2 regions of the Limosilactobacillus sp. genome follow, and region 1 is predicted to be linked to the other one. Evidence: predicted binding sites of a transcription regulator. Region 1 holds the regulator's gene; the other holds the start of a gene.
What was found. Region 1 encodes NrdR, which represses ribonucleotide reductase genes. Its sites were predicted from a motif close to ACACNATATATNGTGT; they were not measured.

Region 1 (9,814 bases):
AACCGCCTGGGGAACCATGTAGCGAATCGACTGCCCCCGCCGAATCCGGTTGCGGACGTCGGTGGAACTAAAGCCCACCGGTGGGACGTCCACCCAGATGACTGGATAGTCCGATTCGTTCTTGGCACCCGGCCGCCGAACCCCGACAAAGTGGAAACGGGGCAGGCGCACCAGTTCGTCGATCCGGTGCCACTTGCTCAAATAGTCCACCATGTCACCGCCGATGATGAAGTAGTATTCGGTGGTCGGATTCTTCTCAATCAAATCCTTCATCGTGTCGTAGGTGTAGCTAATGCCGCCCCGCTCCAGTTCGCTTCCTTCAATTGCGAAGAGCGGATTATCCTTAATCGCCAGCTGGAGCATTGCCAGCCGCGTCTCGGCATCAATTGCCGACTTGTGATCAACGTGGGGCGGATTGGCATCCGGCATAAAGCGAACCTGATCAAGCGACAGGGTATGGCCGACCTGGTCCGCCACCAGCAAGTGGGCATTGTGAACCGGGTTAAAGGTTCCGCCGTAAATTCCGACCCGCCGCCGTTTTTCCATCATCACCGTTTCTGGTTGCACCCGCGGCTGCGGGGTTGCAATGACTCGACAACGCTGCATAAGCACACTTCCTTAAATTCGCGCAACGCGCTCCGACAGGTTCCGCAGATCCTTATTTGCGGAAACCTTAAACAAGACTAAGACCCGACCGATCGTCTGGACGACCTGGATATCGGTATTATCTTCAATAAATGATTTTAATTCGTCAGTGTCAACATCGGCATTCTGCAGGATGTTGACCTTGATCAGCTCCCGCCGGTCCAGAGCACCGTCGAGCTGGGCCAGCCAGTTTTTGGTCAAGCCCTCCTTGCCAACCGCAAAAATCGGCTGCAGGTGGTTGGCCTGCGCCCGCAAGAAACGTTTTTGCTTTCCTCTTAACTTCATTCCAATTCTCCTTACTAAATCATTGCCCGGCGAACCAGGGCACCGACACCCTTTGGTACCCAGGCGGCCACCGTAACCCCCGCGGGGACGGTGATCCAGCCGAGGCCTTCAAAGACGATGTCGCTCTTTTCGTGGACGTGAAACTCCTCTTTCTCCAGCGGTGGGAAATCAGCCAGCTCGTCACTGGTCGGCGGCGTCAGGAGTTCACCGACGTGCTTTTCGTAGAACGTATCCGCATTGGCCAGCTTGGTCCGGTGAATCATCAGGTTGTTGTCGAAGTAGGCCGCCACGCCGACCCGTTCACCCTTAAGGTAGTCAAAGCGCGCAATGCCACCTAAGAAAAGGGTCTGCTCCGGATTCAGTTGGTAGGTCCGGGGCTTGATCTCCTTTTGCGGTGCCACCAGCTTGAGGGCCTTTGGCGACAGGACGTGAGCCATCTGGTGAGCATGGATAATTCCCGGCGTGTCGATCAGGCGGTGACCATCGTCCAGCGGAATCTCGATCTTGTCCAGGGTCGTTCCCGGGAAGCGGGAGGTCGTAATCAGGTCCTGGATCCCGGTCCGTGTCTTGATGATCTGGTTGATCATCGTCGACTTGCCGACGTTGGTGACGCCGACCACGTAGACGTCTCTCCCCTGCCGATAGTGCTCAATCGTCTCCAGAAGGTCATCAATCTGGTGGTTCTTCTTGGCCGAAACCAGGACCGTATCCACCGGCCGCAGCCCTGCCAGGTTGGCTTGCTGACGAATCCAGTCACGCAGCTTGGACCGCCGCAGGGAGCGGGGCAGGAGATCCTCCTTGTTGCCGACCAACAGGATTGGGTTTTGGCCGACGAACCGGTGAAGGCCTGGAATCAGGCTGCCGTTGAAGTCAAAGATGTCGACCACGTAAACGATCAGGGCATCCGTCTGGCCGATCTGGCTCAGCAATTTCAAAAAGTCGTCGTCGGACAGGGAAACCGGCGCAATTTCGTTGTAGTGGCGAAGCCGGAAGCAGCGCTGGCAGTACAATTCATCGTTGGCCAGGCCCTTTTCAATCGCCGACTGCGGCGTGTAGCCCGGGGCCTTGGGGTCGGTGGATTGGATCACCGCTCCACAGCCAATGCAACGCAATTCTTCTTGCTGCTCACTCATCTTCTAGTCCCTCCTGCCATTTCAAGTTCGGGTACTGCTTCTTCAGTTCCCGCCAAACGAAGTTACCCATCTGGCGATTTGGCCAGGTGATCCACTTGTCGGTGTTGATCAGCGGCTTGACTAAGAGGCTGTAAACGCCGGCTCGGTTAGCCGCGATCACGTCGGTCATCAGTTGATCGCCGACCATCACCACCTCATGCTTCTTCAAGCCGAGCTTCTTACGGGCCCGGGTAATGCCGTAGCTGAATGGCTTCATCGACCGCGCCATAAAGGGCAGGTCTAAGTCGGCTACCGCCTTGCCGATCCGTTTCTTGCTATTGTTCGAAATCACGATCAGTGGGATCCCCGCCTGGTCAAGTTCTTCCATCCAGCGGTGGAGTTCGGGGGTTCCGTTCGGATTGTTCCAGGCAATCAAGGTGTTATCCAGGTCACTAAACACCGCCCGAATCCCATGCTGCTTTAATTGCTGGGGTGAAACGTTGTAGACGCTCTTCACCATCCAGGTTGGTTTAAATTTTTCAAACACAGTTGCACCTCATTATGCATTATTAGATTAATTATAACGATTGTTCAATGGGGTTTCAATTAATCAACCCCCGGGCGACTCACTAAAAAAGCCACCCATCGGCATAAGGGGATGGGTGGCTAAAAAATTAAACTTAGTTGAGGGCCTTCTTGGCTTCGTCAACCAGGGCAGTGAATGCCTTTGGGTCGTTAACGGCCAGGTCAGCCAACATCTTCCGGTTGATGTCAATGTTAGCCAGCTTCAGTCCGTGCATTAACTTGCTGTAGCTAATGTCGTTCATCCGGGCACCAGCGTTGATCCGGGCGATCCAGAGTTCACGGAACTTACGCTTGTTGACCTTCCGATCACGGAAAGCGTAAACGTAACTCTTCATTACTTGGTCCTTAGCAGTCTTGAACAGACGGTGCTTTGAACCACGGTAACCCTTTGCTAACTTCATAATGCGCTTACGACGTGCGCGCGTAACAGTTCCACCTTTAACTCGCATGTTGAAATCCTCCTACGTATGTCTTATTGATCGATTGAAGTTTACTTGAATGGTAATAACTTCTTGTAACGCTTTACGTTGGACTTGTCCATCATGCTCAAGCCACGTAATTGACGACGTTGCTTCTTGGTCTTACCGTGGAAACGGTGGCTGGTAAATGAGTTACCACTCTTGAATCCACCCTTAGCGGTACGCTTGAAACGCTTTGCAGCAGCGCGGTTAGTCTTCATCTTTGGCATAACTAATTCCTACCTTCTTAATTAATTTTTCGCTTTATCAGCAATTGGGGCGAGCGTTAAGAAAATGCTCCGCCCTTCCATCTTTGGACGTTGGACAACAGTAGCAATGTCGGACGTTTCTTCAGCCATCCGTTCAATCATGTCACGACCGATATCCTTGTGCGTGATCGCACGGCCACGGAAACGCAATGAAACCCGTACCTTGTCGCCCTTGGCGATGAACTTGCGAACCCGGTTCAACTTAACATTGAAGTCGTTCGTGTCGATGGATGGGCTCAGGCGAATTTCCTTGACAGTTACTGTCTTCTGCTTCTTACGAGCTTCACGCTCTTTCTTTTGCATCTCGAAACGGTACTTACCGTAATCCATAATGCGGGCAACAGCTGGCCGTGCCTTTGGTGCTACTAACACCAAATCAAGATTGGCATCTTCTGCCAATTGAAGTGCTTCTCGCTTTGACTTGATACCCAATTGTTCACCATTTTGGTCAATCAGGCGCACCTCGCGTGCACGAATACCGTTATTGACAATCATATCTTGTGCTATGGCAACGCACCTCCAATTTTATTAGCGAAAGATCAAGCAAAAAAAGCGGGGCACAACACCCCGCTAAATAGGAACAGACCTCTCTCGTCTGCTCAATTTCATCTCGTCAGCCCGGCGACCCTTGTCACCCAGGCGAGAAGCGGGTGCTTCTGCTTTTTCTTTCAACGTTTACTAGATTACAAAATTAGCGGACAAATGTCAAGGACTTATCCCTTTTTCCGCAGATTTTCACCGTTCATCTGGATTTCCCGGGATAAGAACTCAATCCGCTCCATGATTCGGGCCGCCTTGACCGGTTCCACGACCCCCTGGCTATTGATCGCCAGGTGCTGTTTCTCCAATTCAGCCATCGAAAAGTTAGAACTGAAGAAGGTTGGCAGTTCCTCTTGCATCCGGTACTCCAGGATGACGCCCAGAACATCGTCACGCACCCAGGTCGACATGGCATCCGCACCGATGTCGTCCAGCATCAAGACGGGCGAACGTTTAACCGCATCGATCTTTTCGCCAGCATTGTTGTTGCGAATGGAGTTTTTCAGCTCAACCGCAAAGCTGGGGAAATGCACCATCGTCGTGGCAACATCCCGCTGGGCCAGTGCATTGGCCGTCGCCGCCAACAGGTAGGTCTTCCCGACCCCAAAGCTCCCGGTCAGGTACAATCCCGGCTGGAAGCGGTCCGGCGAATAGCTTTTCACGAATTCCACGGCGGCACTGTAGGCTGCCACCCGACCCGTAGTGGCATTTTGATCGTCTAAGTAGTAGTTGTCAAAGGTCGCCTGCCGGATGAACTTTGGCATATTGATCGAATTGACCAATTGCCGCAGGTGCTCTTGGTGGCGGCGTTCAATCAGCTGCTGGGTCGGAACATAGGTGACATCGATCTGGCCACCATCGAGCTGCAGCTGGGGAGAGTAGCCGGGGGCCACCGTAGCCTTGCCTTCCTTGATCAGCTGCTTTTCGTGGAAAAATTCATAAAGCTTTGAGCGACCCCGCCGAATACTCTCGGCGCTCAGCCGGTCACGGTGCTGGTTCAAGAACGCCCGGACCTCGGGATCGGCATAAACCTGCTTCATGATCTGGTCCATGTTGGCGGCAACGTTGCGTCCCTGCATCATTTTCTGAATGGTTTTATTTAGTGATTCCAATCATCTCACCTGTTTCCAGAATGTTTTCGCTGAAGGGCTCGGGCACGCGCAATGGCTTCCGGCGAGGCCTTCTTCGTCTTCTGCTTTTGATCCTGCTTGCTCCACTCCGGCATCTTTTCCCGGACCTGCAGCTGACGATAGGTGCGGCGGGTGCCCTGCTTTGGCGCCCCCTCCCGCTTGGCCTGGTTGAACTTTTTCAACTGCATCAGGGCACCGGCGCCATCCTTGACCCCGGCCCGTAGCCAGTCATTGGCAATGGCGTCGACAAAGTTACCCTTTAGAGTGGCGTTGCCCAGGTCGGCAATGACGTACCAGACCAGCACGTTAATGACCGACGACGGCAGCTGACCGTCCTGCACCAGGCGGGTTAAGACGTTGCGCTCGCCCGCCGTCACGTAGCCCCCCGTCTGTTCCTTGAGGGCCTGGAGAAATTCAACCGGCGCGTAGTTATCGGTACTCTTGAGCAGCAGGCGGTCTTTATCTGTGAGGCCCTTGACAGCAGGTGTCGATTGAGCCGCTTTCGTTTGGGCGACCGTCGCCTGCTTGCCGGGAACCCGCTGGTAGCGGCTGGCAACCACCTGCTTAAATTTCTGGGCATCAAAATGGTTGCTGGCCAAGTCCGTTGCAAGGCGAATCAGCCGGGCCATTTCCGGTTCGTCAATTCCATATAATTGGTGTTCAACCTCGATCAGTTGACGCTGGGCGGTCAGATCATCTCGAATCACCGGCTGGCCTTCTAACAGCTGCAGGAGGGTCGGCCAGTCAAAGTCCGTTGCCACCCTGCGCGGCTCTTTTGCTGGCGCCGGTTGCACCTGCTTTTGAGCATCCCGAATGACATGAGGAAGGTGAACGACCTCCCGCTGGTCTACCCGGTAGGTGTCTAAAAAGTGGTGACTGACGTCCTTCAACTGGGAATCGGCATCGGCCAGGCGGTGTGCCTGGGCCCGCCTCATCAGCTGGTTAAAGCGACTTTCACCAATCTCTTCCAGGAGCAGGACACTTAAAAGGCTATCGGCCACAAATTGAGTGGGCGTTAGCGTCGCCTGCAATTCGTAAACGTAGACGTCGCCCTGGGCATCGTGGCGATGGTAGGTAATCAGCATCCCACTGCTCTCCAGGCGCTGCAGGCCCTCAGCAACCATGCCCTGGCCCGCGTTAAGTTGGACCAGAAGCTCTGATTGGAGGCGACGATCTGCCAGGGTCGGCCGATCCATCATTTGACTGCGCAGCGCGTAGAAAAGGCTGAAGGCCACCGGACCCAAGATCGGCTGGTAAAAATCCACAAAGGTTCGCTCGTTGAAGTTGGCGAAGTCAACCGCGCTCGTCACCAGATAACCCGCCTGGGGATCAAAGCCTTGTCGATTGCTCACGGTTTAACCCTGCTTTCCCTTTTCGTGGTCGTTTTTGACCATCGTTTCCAATTCGTTCATGAAGGCGTCGACGTCCTTAAATTGACGGTAAACGCTGGCAAAGCGGATGTAGGCCACCTCATCGACATCCTTGAGCTCGTTCATCACGAACTTGCCGATGATCTGACTGGAAACCTCATTTTCACCAAGGCCACGGACCTTTTTTTCGACCTTATCGGTTAGCTTGGTCAGGCGCTCCATGCTCACCGGTCGCTTTTCCGCCGACCGGACAATCCCGTTCAGGATCTTTTGCCGGCTGAATTCTTGCCGGGTCCCATCCTTTTTAATCACCAGAAGTGGCGTTTGTTCGTAACGTTCGAAGGTCGTGAAGCGAAAGCCGCAGTGAATGCACTCACGCCGCCGCCGAATAAAGGTGCCGTCTTCACTCGGCCGGCTATCAACGACGCGTGAACCATTTTTATGACAGTGTGGGCATCGCAAAGCGTACTCCTCCTTTAGTAAGATAATACTATATTTTACCGCGGGTGCCGCAGGTCTTCAACTAATTGGGCCACCTGGCGCCGCGTTTCTTCCAGGCTGCCGTTGTTGTCAATCACCCAATCGGCCCGCCGAATTTTCTCTTTCAGTGGCATCTGGGCCGCAATTCGAGCCGAAGCGGCCGCCTTGGAATAGTGATTACGGGCCATCAGCCGCTGCAATTCGGTTGCCGGATCAACCGCAACCACCACGACATAATCGCAGTCCTGATCATAGTGTTGTTCAAAGAGCAGGGGCACGTCCAGGATCACGGCTGGAGCACCGGCCCGCTTGAGGCTATCCACCGCATCCCAAATGGCATCGCGGATCAGTGGCTGCATGATCGCGTCGAGCCGGCGGCGGGCCTGATCGTCGCCAAAGACTTGTCGGCCCAGCTGAGGACGGTCCAGTTGGCCATCCGGGCCGATGATTTGGGCCCCAAAGGCCGCCTTTAGCCGATCAAGACCGGTCGACCCCGGTTGCTGGACCTGACGAGCGATCAGATCGGCATCAACGATTGGAAAGCCCGCCGCCCTTAAAAGACTGCTGACGGTCGACTTGCCACTGGCAATGCCACCGGTTAAACCAATTATCTTCGTCATCTTAATCCTCCCGTAGCGGCTGGCAGTGGGGACAGAAGGTCGTTCCCCGCTGGGCTACCTTAATCTTAACCATCTTGGTGCCGCACCGGGGACAGCGTTCACCGCCGCGGCCATAGGCGTTCAGCCGGTCCTGAAAGCCACCGGCATCCCCCATCGCGTCGACGAAGGTGTGCACCGTCGTCCCCTTATACCTGATTGCCATCGCCAGTTCCTTGATGATGTTGTCATGGAGGGATCGGATCTCGTTCTCGGTCAGGGTATTGGCCGGCTGCTCCGGATTAATCTTGCTCATCCAAAGCACCTCGTCAACGTAGATGTTGCCCAGGCCTGCCACATGATGCTGGTTGAGCAGGAAGGGTTTGATCTTGCCCCGGCTCTTTTTGAGTTCGGTCCTGAAGAAGTCGAGTTTAAAGTCTTCCGGGGTCGGTTCTGGCCCAATCGTCTTGAGGCCGCCGACCGTCATCTCCTGGCCGGTTTTGACCAGGGTCATCCGGCCAAACTTGCGAGTGTCGTGGTAGCACAGCTCCGTCCCGTCGGTAAATTGGAAAACAACGTGGGTATGTTTATCGATCGGCGCCCCCACTGGCTGACTGAAGTACTGCCCTTCCATTCGCAGGTGGGAGACCATCGTCAGCTGGTTGCTAAAGCGAAAGAGGAGGTACTTGCCCCGTCGGTCGATGTCCTCAATCGTTTGACCGATCAGGGCCTGGCGAAACTCCTCGACGTCGTTGGTGATCGTTTTCCCGTAATAAACATCAATCGCGTTAATCTTGCGGCCCTTGGCGATCTTGAGCAGACCGCGGCGAACCGTCTCTACTTCTGGTAATTCTGGCAAAGCTATCCTTCCTTACTTTTTAAGATCGTACCAGGTATCGCCGAACTTACTGTCCACCTTGAGCGGCACATCCAGCTTGACCGCCGAATCCATGACGCTCGGGACCAGTTTCTGCAGTACCGGAATCTCCTCCTTTGGGGCCTCAAAGACCAGTTCGTCGTGGATCTGCAGCAGCATCTTTGCCTGCAAGCCGCGCTTCTCCAGCTCATCTTCCATGTGAATCATCGCAATCTTGATGATGTCGGCCGCGCTCCCCTGGATCGGCGTGTTCATCGCCGTCCGCTCGGCAAAGGACCGCCGACTGAAGCTCTTGGCGTTGATGTCCGGCAGGTAACGCCGCCGGTGGGTGATCGTTTCAACGTAGCCGTGTTCCCTGGCGTATTCAATCGTGTTGTTGATGTAGTCCTTGACGCCCGGGAACTCGTGGAAGTAGTTCTGGATAAACTCGTGGGCCTGGGCCCGGCTGACGTGGATCCGCTGGGCGAGACCGTAATCACTGATCCCGTAGACGATCCCGAAATTGACCGCCTTAGCCCGCCGCCGCATGTTGTGGTCGATTTCGGCATCCGGGGCGAGGTGGAAGATCCGCCGAGCCGTGCTGGCGTGAATGTCTTCACCGTTCTTGAAATCCTCTTGGAGGTTCTTGTCCCCGGTAATGTGGGCCAATACCCGTAATTCCACCTGCGAATAATCGGAGGAGAAGATCTGCCAGCCCGGTTGACTCGGCACAAAGGCCCGCCGAATCTGCCGACCCTCGGGCAAGCGGACCGGGATATTCTGCAGGTTCGGGTCCACGGACGAAAGCCGACCGGTCTGGGTCAGTGTCTGCAGGTAGCGGGTGTGAATCTTCTGGTCGGTCGAGTGAATGACCTTCAAGAGCCCGGTGATGTAGGTCGACTGGAGCTTGGCAATCTGGCGATACTCCAGGATCTGGGCCACGATTGGCGCCCGATCAGCCAACTTCTCCAGCACGTCCACGGCCGTCGAGTAACCGGTCTTAGTCTTCTTGATGACCGGCAGCTTTAGCTTTTCAAAGAGGATATGACCAAGCTGCTTGGTGGAGTTGATGTTGAATTTCTCGCCAGCCTCCTGGTAGATCTGGCTCTCAATCTCGGCTAGCCGTTCCTTCAGCTTGCTCCCCATGTCTTTCAGGGTCTGGGCGTCAACGTGCACCCCGGTAATCTCCATCTTGGCCAAAACCCGGGTCAGCGGCAACTCAATGTCGGTATAGAGGGGCAGCTGCTGATTATCCTTCAGCTGGTCAAAGAGCGGTTGTTTTAGTTCGGCAATTGCCCGGGCCTTGTTGGCAAGGTGGGCAAAGAAGAGTTGGTCGTCGTCTGGGATCGCCCGCTTGGCCCCCTTGCCGTAAACTTCCTCGTCGGACTGAACATTGTGATAATCATGTTCGGCGGCCAGCTTGCCGAGGTCGTTACTGTTGTCATTGGTGTTCAACAGGTAGGAGGCCAGCAGGAGATCAAAGTCCAC
Region 2 (9,814 bases), 1.3 Mb from region 1:
CAGGTCTTTGACGATGGTCGTAAAGGCTGAACCGACGATTATACCAACGGCCATGTCGATCACGTTGCCACGGGAAATGAAGTCCTTGAATTCCTGAATCATTAGTGTGCCTCCTTTATGTCTGGGGGTAAATGCTAATTTAATATTATCAAGCCCGGGCGGCGGTACCAATGGCTGTGGAGCGGATTTGGGATAAAATTAAAAAGCTTAAGGCAAAATAAAAACGAGGCTGAAAATTCAGTCTCGTTTTGAAAATTCAATTACTTAGCGTCTTCAACGCCGGTACCGTCGTAGCAGCGTTCCAGGAGTTCCTTCAGCTGGCTAACGAGTGGTTCAACCGGGTTGGTCGTCGTACATTGGTCCTCGTAGGCAAGGACGGCCAGTTCGTCGACCACCTTGTTGAACTTCTGCCGGCTAACCCCGTTGTCCTTCAGGCTTAACTTAACACCGCACTGGTGAGCAACCTCGATGAACTTCTGGGCGTAAGCTTCTGCCAGTTCTTCGTCCGAATTGCCTTGCAGGCCGATGAACCGTGCCAGGTCGGCGTAGTCCTTAGTAGCGTGGAAGGTTTCGTAGTGTGGCCAGAGGGCAAGCTTTTGTGGCCGCTTGGAGTTGAAGCGGATTACCTGTGGCATAGCGATCGCGATCAGCAGACCGTGAGGCAGACCGAAGGCACCACCCATCTTGTGAGCCAGGGAGTGGGTGATTCCGAGGAAGGCCTGACCGAATGCCATCCCGGCCATCGTGGAGAAGTCGTGCATCTTCCGCCGGGCCAGCTTGTCACCGTCAACTGACTTCGGCAGGTATTCCATCGCGCCCTTGACGGTTTGCAGCGACCAACCACGGGTGTAGTCGGTTGCCATGACGGAAACGTAGGATTCAGTGGCGTGGCAGATGACGTCTAAACCCGTGTATGCCGTAGTCTTGGGTGGAACGGTTTCCACAAACTGGGAGTCAACGATCGCGATGTTTGGCGTCAGTGCGTAGTCGGCCAGTGGGTACTTCACGTGGGTCTTGGAGTCGGTGATGACAGCGAACGGGGTCACTTCGGAACCAGTCCCGGAAGTAGTTGGAATCCCGATCAGTTGGGACTTCACCGGCTTCTTGATCTGGTAAGCACGCTTCCGGATATCGAGGTACTTCTGCATTACGCCGTACCAGGAAGTTTCTGGGTGCTCGTAGAACATCCACATTGCCTTGGCGGCGTCCATTGGTGAACCACCACCGAGGGCGATGATGGTGTCCGGCTTGAAGTCGTTCATCATTGCAACACCCTTTTCAACGGTGTTCGTTGATGGATCTTCTTCAACGTCATCGAAGACCAGGTAGGCCGTCCGGTTTTGACGGAGCCGCAGTTGGTCGATGACCCGTTGAACATAACCACGCTTGCTCATCCCCGGGCCGGTAACGATGAAGGCCCGTTCAATGTTTGGGATATCCCGCAATTCTTTTAGCGAGTTCCGTTGAAAGTATACTTTTGGGGGAATCTTGACCCACTGACGATTTTCCCGCCGTTTCGCGATCACCTTGATGTTTAAGAGGTCCCAGTCGGTAACGTTGTGAGAAACAGAGTTACCACCGTAGGAACCGGTCCCCAGGGTCAGGGATGGGGTCATGTTGTTGTAGATGTTACCAATCCCACCGATGCCGGATGGGGAGTTGACGATGATCCGGGAAGCACGCATTTCCAGGCCGTACTTGGTGATCAGGTCGTCGTCTAAGGTGTGGATAGCGGCCGTGTGACCTTCACCACCGTAGTGCAGGAGAGCCCGGCAGATGTCAAAGGCGTTCTCACGGGAGCTTGCCCGGTACATGGTCAGCACTGGGGACAGCTTTTCAGCGGAAAGTGGGTACTTGTCACCAACCCCGTCGTATTCGGCGATCAGGACCTTGGTATTGGCTGGAACGTTCTTCAGACCACACATTTCGGCAATGGCGTTGGCAGAACGACCGGCGATTGGTCCGCGGACCTGGTGACGGTCAGGGTCGATGAAGCCGTCGGTAAAGGTCTTGATTTCGTTTGGCTTGATGAAGTAGCAGTTCCACTTCTTAAATTCTTCCTTGACTTGATCGTAAATCTCGTCGTCAACAACGACGGAGTTTTCGGAAGCACAGATCATTCCGTTATCGAAGGTCTTGGATAAAACAATGTCGTAGATGGAACGGGCAATGTTTGCGGACTTTTCGATGTAGGCCGGGCCGTTACCAGGGCCCACCCCTAATGCCGGGTTACCGGAGCTGTAGGCCGCCTTAACCATGGCCGGACCACCAGTTGCCAGGATGGTAGCGGTGTGTGGGTTTTGGATCAGGGCCGTTGTGGCTTCGATGCTGCATTGTGGAATCCATTGGATCATGTTCTTCGGTGCACCGGCCTTTTCGGCGGCTTCCTGAAGGATCTTGGCGGTCTTGACGGAAGACTTCAGGGCCTGCGGGTGGAAGGAGAAGATGATCGTGTTCCGCGTCTTAGCGGAGATGATTGACTTGAAGATCGTCGTGGAGGTTGGGTTGGTAACGGGAACGATCCCGGCGATTACCCCCAGCGGGTCGGCGATGGTGATGGTTTGGTCTTCGTCGTTGTCTTCGATGATGCCGACGGTCTTGTCGTGACGAATGTTGTTCCAGATGTATTCACTGGCGTAGATGTTCTTGATGGCCTTATCTTCGGCGATCCCCCGACCGGTTTCGTTAGCGGCGTCCACGGCCAGGTCCATGTGGTGCTCTTCGGCTGCCAGGGCCATGGCCTGACAGATCTTGTCAACCTGTTCTTGTGAATAGTAACGCAATTTTTCAAAGGCGGCCAGACTCTTATCCATCAGGTCGTCAATCATTGCTTGTGCTTGTTGTTGCTTGTTTTCTTTTGTTTCAGTAGTTTGTTTTTTTGCTGTAGCCATAACAAAGTGCTCCTTTAAGTCAATATAGTTTGTTACGCTTTGAACATGATTCATAATAATATAGGAGATTTGGAAAAGCAAGCGCTTTGTTATTCATTGAGCAATGGTTAAATTGATGTATTCGCTTACAACATTATTGGGATAATGCTTGCACACATAGGAAAAATATTGGTATAAATTTTGGATGCCTGAACTGCATAAAATTCAGTTCATACAGTTATTGAACAATAATTCACATTAAGACCAAAAGAAAACCCGTGCTGCCAATTGAATGGTTACACGGGTCTGTTGAATTAATCACGCGAGTTCTTGTCCTTGCCGGCGTTCGGGTCCTTGATGTTGTAGTCGTCGTCGCTCATCGCTTCGACGGCCCCGAGCCGGTAGCCATTCCCCACCTGACTGAAGAAGTCGTGGTTGGAGGTCGAAGTCGAGATCCCGTTCATGACCACCGGATTGACGTCAGCGGCGGTGTCCGGGAAGAGCGGGTCCTGACCGAGGTTCATCAGGGCCTTGTTGGCGTTGTAGCGAATGAAGGTCAAGACGTCACTGGTCCAGCCGATTTGATCGTACAGCAGGTGGGTGTAGTCTTCCTCGTTGCTGTAAAGGTCGTAGAGGAAGTTGTACATCCAGTCCTTCATGTCCTGCTGCTGCTTTTCGGTCCGCTCGTGAAGTCCGACCTGGAACTTGTAGCCGATGTAGGTGCCGTGAACGGATTCGTCCCGCAGGATCAGCTTGATGATTTCGGCAACGTTGTTCAGCTTATTGTGGCCCAGGTAATAGAGCGGGGTGTAGAAGCCTGAGTAGAAGAGGAAGGTTTCCAAGAAGACGTTGGCAACCTTTTTTTTCAGTGGATCCTCGCTCGGGTCGCGGTACATGTTAGCGATGCGGACGGCCTTGTTTTGGAGGTATTCCTCAGAATCGGACCACTTAAAGATTTCGTCGATTTCGTCAGGAGTATTCAGGGTTGAGAAAATGGTGGAGTAGCTCTTGGCGTGGACGGATTCCATGAACTGGATGTTGTTTAAGACGGCGGTTTCGTGCTTGGTCTTGACGTCCTGCTTTAGGGCGGTCATCCCGGCCTCGGATTGGACCGTGTCCAGCAGGGTCAGTCCCCCGAAGACGTGGCTGACGGTCCAGCGGTGATCATCATCAAGCTCCCGCCAGTCGTCGAGGTCGTTGGAGACGGGGATCCGGGTGTCGAGCCAGAACTGCTCGGTCAGCTTTTCCCAGGTGGCCTTGTCGATCATGTCCGAGACCTCGTTCCAGTTGATGGCTTCATAGCTCTTTAGTGGTTTAAATTCTTGCTCAAGCTTCATTTTGTACTCCTTTAATTATGAATGAACGAATTTGCTCTATCTAGTTTAGCAAGTGCGCACTGGCAAATCAAATGACGCAGCTCTCGCACTGGTTGGCGCCAATTTCATCCTGGTCGTCGGTGAAGGTCCGTACGTAGTAAATGGATTTGATGCCCTTCTTGTAGGCATAGTGGCGCAGAATGTTGAGGTCCCGGGTGGTCATCTTATCGGTCCGCCCGTCCTTCCATTCGTAGAGGCCGGCTGGGATGGTGGAGCGCATGAAAATTGTCAGCGACATTGACTGGTCGACGTGCTGCTGGGCCGCCGCGTAAGTGTCGATGACCCGCCGCATGTCGATGTCATAGGCCGACTTGTAGTACGGCAGGGTGTCATTGGACAGGTACGGAGCCGGGTAGTAGATCTTACCGATCATCTTTTCCTGCCGCTCTTCGATTCGGTTGACGATTGGCGTGATGCTGGCCGTGGAATCATTGATGTAGGCCGTGGAACCGTTCGGGGCAACGGCCATCCGGTAGGCGTTGTAGAGGCCGTCCTTCATCACCTGATCGCGCAGCTTCTTCCAATCCTCAACGCCGGGGATAAAGATTCCGTCAAAGAGTTCCTTGACGACATCGGATTGCGGGCCCCAGTCGCGTTCGACATACTTGGTGAAGTAGGAGCCGTCGGCATAGGCACTCTTGTCGAAGTCGTAGAAGGTTTCGTGGCGTTCGCGGGCGATCTCGTTAGAAGCAACCAGTGACCAGTAGTTGAGGAGCATGAAGTAGACGCCGGTAAATTCGATGGCGACCGGACTGCCGTACTGAATGTGGTGCTTAGCCAGGTAGCCGTGCAGGCCCATGGCACCCAGGCCAATTGAGTGGTAGAGGGCGTTGCCGTGTTCAATCGTTGGCACGACCTCGATGTGTTCGGCATCACTGATCCGGGTGAGGCCGCGGACCATGGCCCGGACGCTCTTGCCGAAGTCGGGGCTCTCCATCATGTTGGCGATGTTGGTCGAACCCAGATTGCAGGAGACGTCGGACCCTAGTTTGGTGTAGGTTTGGTCATCGTTGACCCGGGACGGGATCTGGACCTGGGCAATTTCGGAGCAGAGGTTGCTGATAACGACCTTGCCGTCGATCGGGTTGGCCCGGTTGACCGTGTCGATGTTGATGATGTAAGGGTAGCCGGATTCCTGCTGGAGCTTGCTGATCTCATCCTCGAGGTCGCGGGCGTTGACCTTCTTCTTGTGGATTTCGTCGTTAGCAACCAGCTTGTCGTACTCCGCCGTGATGTCGACGTAGGAGAATGGCTTCCCGTAGACCCGCTCGACGTCGTAGGGACTGAAGAGGTACATGTCCTCGTTCTTCTCGACTAGCTCATAGAACTTATCGGGCACCGTGATCCCCAGTGAGAGGGTCTTCAGCCGGATCTTTTCGTCGGCATTTTCCTTCTTGGCCCCCAAAAATTCGATGATGTCGGGGTGGAAAACGCTCAGGTAGACCACGCCGGCCCCCTGCCGCTGACCCAATTGGTTGGAGTAGGAGAAGCTGTCTTCTAAGAGCTTCATCACCGGGACGACCCCGCTGGCCGCACCCTTGATCTTCTTGATTGGCGCACCGGCCTCCCGCAGGTTGGAGAGGTTGATTCCGACCCCGCCACCAATCTTGGAGAGCTGGAGGGCGGAGTTGATCGTCCGCCCAATCGTGTTCATGTCGTCAGTGGTTTGGATAACGAAGCAGGAGACGAATTCACCGCGCCGCTTCCGCCCGACGTTCAAGAAGGTCGGAGTGGCCGGCTGGTAGCGCTGGTGGATGATTTCATCGGCCAGGTCCATGGCCAATTCTTCGTTGCCGTTGGCCAGGTAGAGGGCGTTCATCGCTACCCGGTCAATGTAGTTTTCCAGGTAGTATTCTTTGTCATTGGTGCGTAGGGCATACTGGGCGTAGAACTTGTAGGCCGCCATGAAGGAGTGGAAGTGGAAATCCTGGTCCCGGAGGTAGGCGTAGAGCTTTTCAATGAAGGCCGGGCTGTACTGGCCCACGAAGCCGCGCTCAATGTAGTCGTTGTCTTCCAGCCAGGCGAAGCGTTCCTTTAATGAAGAGAAGTGCTTCGTGTTTGGTTCAACGTTTTCCTTGAGAAAATCGGCCAGGGCCTCCTTGTCCTTTTCGAGCTGAATCTGGCCATCGCGGGGGATGTTAACCTCGTTGTTGAGGTCGAAGTACTTTACCTTTGTCAGATCAATGTCAGATAATGCCATCTTGCTTTACTCACTTTCTTTGATTTTGGGCAATTTTTATTTTAGACAATTATTTTAGACAATAAAGAAGCCAGGAAGAAAAATCTACCTGGCTAGATAAGTAACGTCTCTTAGGCTAATTGCTGAAGACGGTCTGGACGGAAGCCGGAGAATGCGTTACCATTGGGCAGCTTAACGACCGGGGTTGCCATGAAGCCCTCGGCCTTGAGCTGGGAAACGTATTCCGGCTGTTCGTCGATGTTGTGTTCAATGAAATCAATCTGGTGCTGCTTGAGGAACTTCTTTGTCATCTTGCACTGAATGCAGTCGTTCTTTGAGAAAACAGTTACCATTTTAATCGCTCCTTATGTTCGCTTAGTGATGTTATCTAGTATAGCGGGAAATAAGGAAAAATCAATCGAAAAACTACCACATGTTGTGACTTGTTTTTAGTGAAACGCGACATGTGGTAGCAACGACGGGTAATGGAAATTGTGAAACTTTTTAAACCGACTAGTGACTAATCACTAGATAAAGACTAACAACATATTATACACTTGAAAAGGCAAAAAGTGTTTATCAATTATGGAGAAACTTTATGGAAGAGGAAAAAAATCATCGTCATTACATGCGTGAAGCAATCCGTGAAGCAAAGCGGGCGCAAATCCTGGACGAGGTCCCAATTGGCGCGGTCGTGGTTCATGACGGCCAGATTATTGGTCGCGGTCACAACATGCGGGAAAAGTTTCAAGACGTGACCTACCATGCCGAAATGCTGGCAATTATGGAGGCCTGCACGACCCTGGGCAGCTGGCGGCTGGAGGATTGCGACCTGTACGTGACCCTGGAGCCCTGCATCATGTGCAGTGGGGCGATCATCAACGCCCGGATCAAGAACGTTTATTACGGGGCCGCTGATCCCAAGGCGGGGGCAGTCGACAGCCTCTACCACTTACTGAACGATTCGCGGCTCAACCACCAGGTCAACGTTCATAGTGGACTGTTGGGGGATGAATGCAGCCAAATGCTAAGGGACTTTTTCCGGGCCATCCGCAAGAAGCGCAAGGCGGCTCGGAAAAAACGTCGGGCAAAGGGCTAGCAATTATGGGCAAAGTAGTGTACTATAATATTTGCCGTAAGGCCTTAGAGCAAGGTTGCACTTACGAACCGTGTCAGGTCCGGAAGGAAGCAGCACTAAGTATGAAGCAGCTTGTGCTCTAAGTTTGAGAGATAATCAGTGAGGTTCGTGATAAGGGTATTCTTATCGCGGGCCTCTTTAATTTTATGGTAAGATTAAATTTAACTATTTCAAAACAGATCGATCCCCATTGGGAAGGAAAACTTGTATAATATTGAAAGTAGTTTGATTTTGAGAAAGGAAGGTTAGCGTGAGTTACCAGGCACTATACCGGGTTTGGCGTCCCCAGCGTTTCGACGAGCTTGTCGGTCAGCAGATCGTCACCCAGACGCTGAAAAACGCCATCATCACCCACCAGATCAGCCATGCCTACCTCTTCGCCGGACCGCGGGGCACCGGGAAGACTTCGGCGGCCAAGATCTTTGCCAAGGCGGTTAACTGTCACCATTCTGAGGATGGCGAACCCTGCAACAAGTGTGAGATTTGCAAGGCAATCACCAACGGCCAGCTCAATGACGTGATCGAAATTGATGCGGCCTCCAACAACGGGGTTGAAGAGATCCGGGACATTCGTGACAAGGCCAAGTACGCGCCAACCCAGGCCGACTACAAGGTCTACATCATCGACGAAGTCCACATGCTGTCGACGGGGGCCTTCAACGCCCTGCTGAAAACCTTGGAGGAACCGCCAGCCAACGTGATCTTCATCCTAGCGACGACGGAGCCGCACAAGATTCCGTTGACGATCATCTCCCGGGTTCAGCGCTTCGACTTCCGGCGGATCTCCGCCCAGGACGCCTTTGACCGGATGAAGTACATCCTGGATCAGAAGAAGGTGGACTACGAGGAGAAGGCCCTCTGGGTGATTGCTAACGCCGCCGAGGGTGGAATGCGGGACGCCCTTAGCATCCTCGACCAGGTATTGTCCTTTAGTGACAACCAGGTCAAGCTCGACGATGCCCTGCTGGTGACCGGCAGCGTGACTAAGCAGCTGTTGAAGAAGTACTTCCTGGAGGTGGCGCACCAGCAGAGTGCCGCCGCCCTGGATACCATGCAAAAGATTCTCAGTGAAGGGAAGGATGGTCAGCGCTTCATCGAAGACCTGATCGCCTTTATCCGCGACGTCCTGCTCTACCAGGAGTCACCGAAGCTGATCGTGGTTGCCAGCACCGGCCTCAAGGATGAGGACTTTCAGGAGCTGAGCAAGGCGGTTGACGCGACGACCCTCTACCAGATGATCGATGAGCTCAACGACATTCAAGAGGAGATGCGCTTTACTACCCACCCCGACGTCTACTTGGAGGTCCTGACGGTCAAACTCTGCCAGATCAGGTCGACAAACCAGAATCAGGCAGTCGGGCCAGCACCTCAAGCACTAGCGGCTCAGGAGCAGGCGGCCCAGCCAAACCTGGCGGCCAACCAGACGATCCAGCAGCTTCAGCAAGAGATTCAGCAGCTCCAGCAGACGGTCAAGAACCTGTCCGCCAATCCGGGACCCCGGGCCGGCGCTAAGCCGAGCAAACCCCGGGTCCCTCAGCGCAACGTGCAGGTGAACCTGAACCAGGTTTATCCGGTCTTGGGTGCCGCCACGCGGAAGGACCTGGTGAACATCCAAAACCTCTGGGGCGACATGCTCAACCACCTGACGGTTCCCCAACGCTCGCTCCTCCACGTTTCCAAGCCGGTGGCGGCTAGTGACAGCGGGGTGATCGTCGCCTTTGACTACGCCTTTCTCTTTAAGGAAGCGACGACCGACGAAAACCTGACTACGGCGATGGAACAAGCCCTACAAAGCCTGATGGGGACGGAGCACCGGGTCGTCTTCGTGCCGAAGAACAAGTGGCCGCAGATTCGCCAGACCTACATCAAGGAGCACGGCCTGGACAAGCGGTCCGCCCGGCCAAAGGCGGTTGCTAAGCCTAAGCCAAGCCCGGCGGCCGCACAAACCCAGCCTCAGCAGGACGTGACGACCACCACCCAACCGAGCCCGGCCACGGCAGCGACGACCACGTCAACTGCCCAGCCCCAGCCAACTCCGACACCGTCATCAGCGGCGCCATTGCCGGAGGAGCCACCGTTGCCTGATGAACCACCGGCTCCGGAAGACGAGACGGCTCCTCAAGAAACGGCGACTGCGGGCGATCGGCCGACGGATCCGGTTGCGGCCGCCAAGCAATTGTTTGGCGATGACATTGTGAAGATTGAAGATAATTAAAATAGTAAAGGATGATTGAATTATGATGCGCGGAAT

Region 2: a site for NrdR is predicted at 6,852-6,867, ahead of nrdH (glutaredoxin-like protein NrdH). Genes of this name have one in related genera too.

What each region holds. Positions count from the first base shown of each region.
Region 1 covers NZ_JAKVPE010000001.1:725,060-734,873, forward strand. Annotated here, with positions in the region: gene LKE23_RS03485 (nicotinate-nucleotide adenylyltransferase) at 1-606, opposite strand, end outside; gene yhbY (ribosome assembly RNA-binding protein YhbY) at 619-930, opposite strand; gene yqeH (ribosome biogenesis GTPase YqeH) at 945-2,063, opposite strand; gene LKE23_RS03500 (YqeG family HAD IIIA-type phosphatase) at 2,056-2,589, opposite strand; gene rplT (50S ribosomal protein L20) at 2,723-3,076, opposite strand; gene rpmI (50S ribosomal protein L35) at 3,118-3,315, opposite strand; gene infC (translation initiation factor IF-3) at 3,337-3,849, opposite strand; ribosomal protein L20 leader region at 3,893-4,022, opposite strand; gene dnaI (primosomal protein DnaI) at 4,068-5,006, opposite strand; gene LKE23_RS03525 (DnaD domain protein) at 5,012-6,376, opposite strand; gene nrdR (transcriptional regulator NrdR) at 6,380-6,856, opposite strand; gene coaE (dephospho-CoA kinase) at 6,892-7,494, opposite strand; gene mutM (DNA-formamidopyrimidine glycosylase) at 7,496-8,329, opposite strand; gene polA (DNA polymerase I) at 8,342-9,814, opposite strand, start outside.
Region 2 covers NZ_JAKVPE010000001.1:2,002,223-2,012,036, forward strand. Annotated here, with positions in the region: gene mscL (large-conductance mechanosensitive channel protein MscL) at 1-102, opposite strand, end outside; gene adhE (bifunctional acetaldehyde-CoA/alcohol dehydrogenase) at 261-2,891, opposite strand; gene nrdF (class 1b ribonucleoside-diphosphate reductase subunit beta) at 3,185-4,207, opposite strand; gene nrdE (class 1b ribonucleoside-diphosphate reductase subunit alpha) at 4,275-6,446, opposite strand; gene nrdH (glutaredoxin-like protein NrdH) at 6,557-6,778, opposite strand; gene tadA (tRNA adenosine(34) deaminase TadA) at 7,024-7,524, shown strand; RNA gene ffs (signal recognition particle sRNA small type) at 7,566-7,652, shown strand; gene dnaX (DNA polymerase III subunit gamma/tau) at 7,814-9,778, shown strand; gene LKE23_RS09460 (YbaB/EbfC family nucleoid-associated protein) at 9,801-9,814, shown strand, end outside.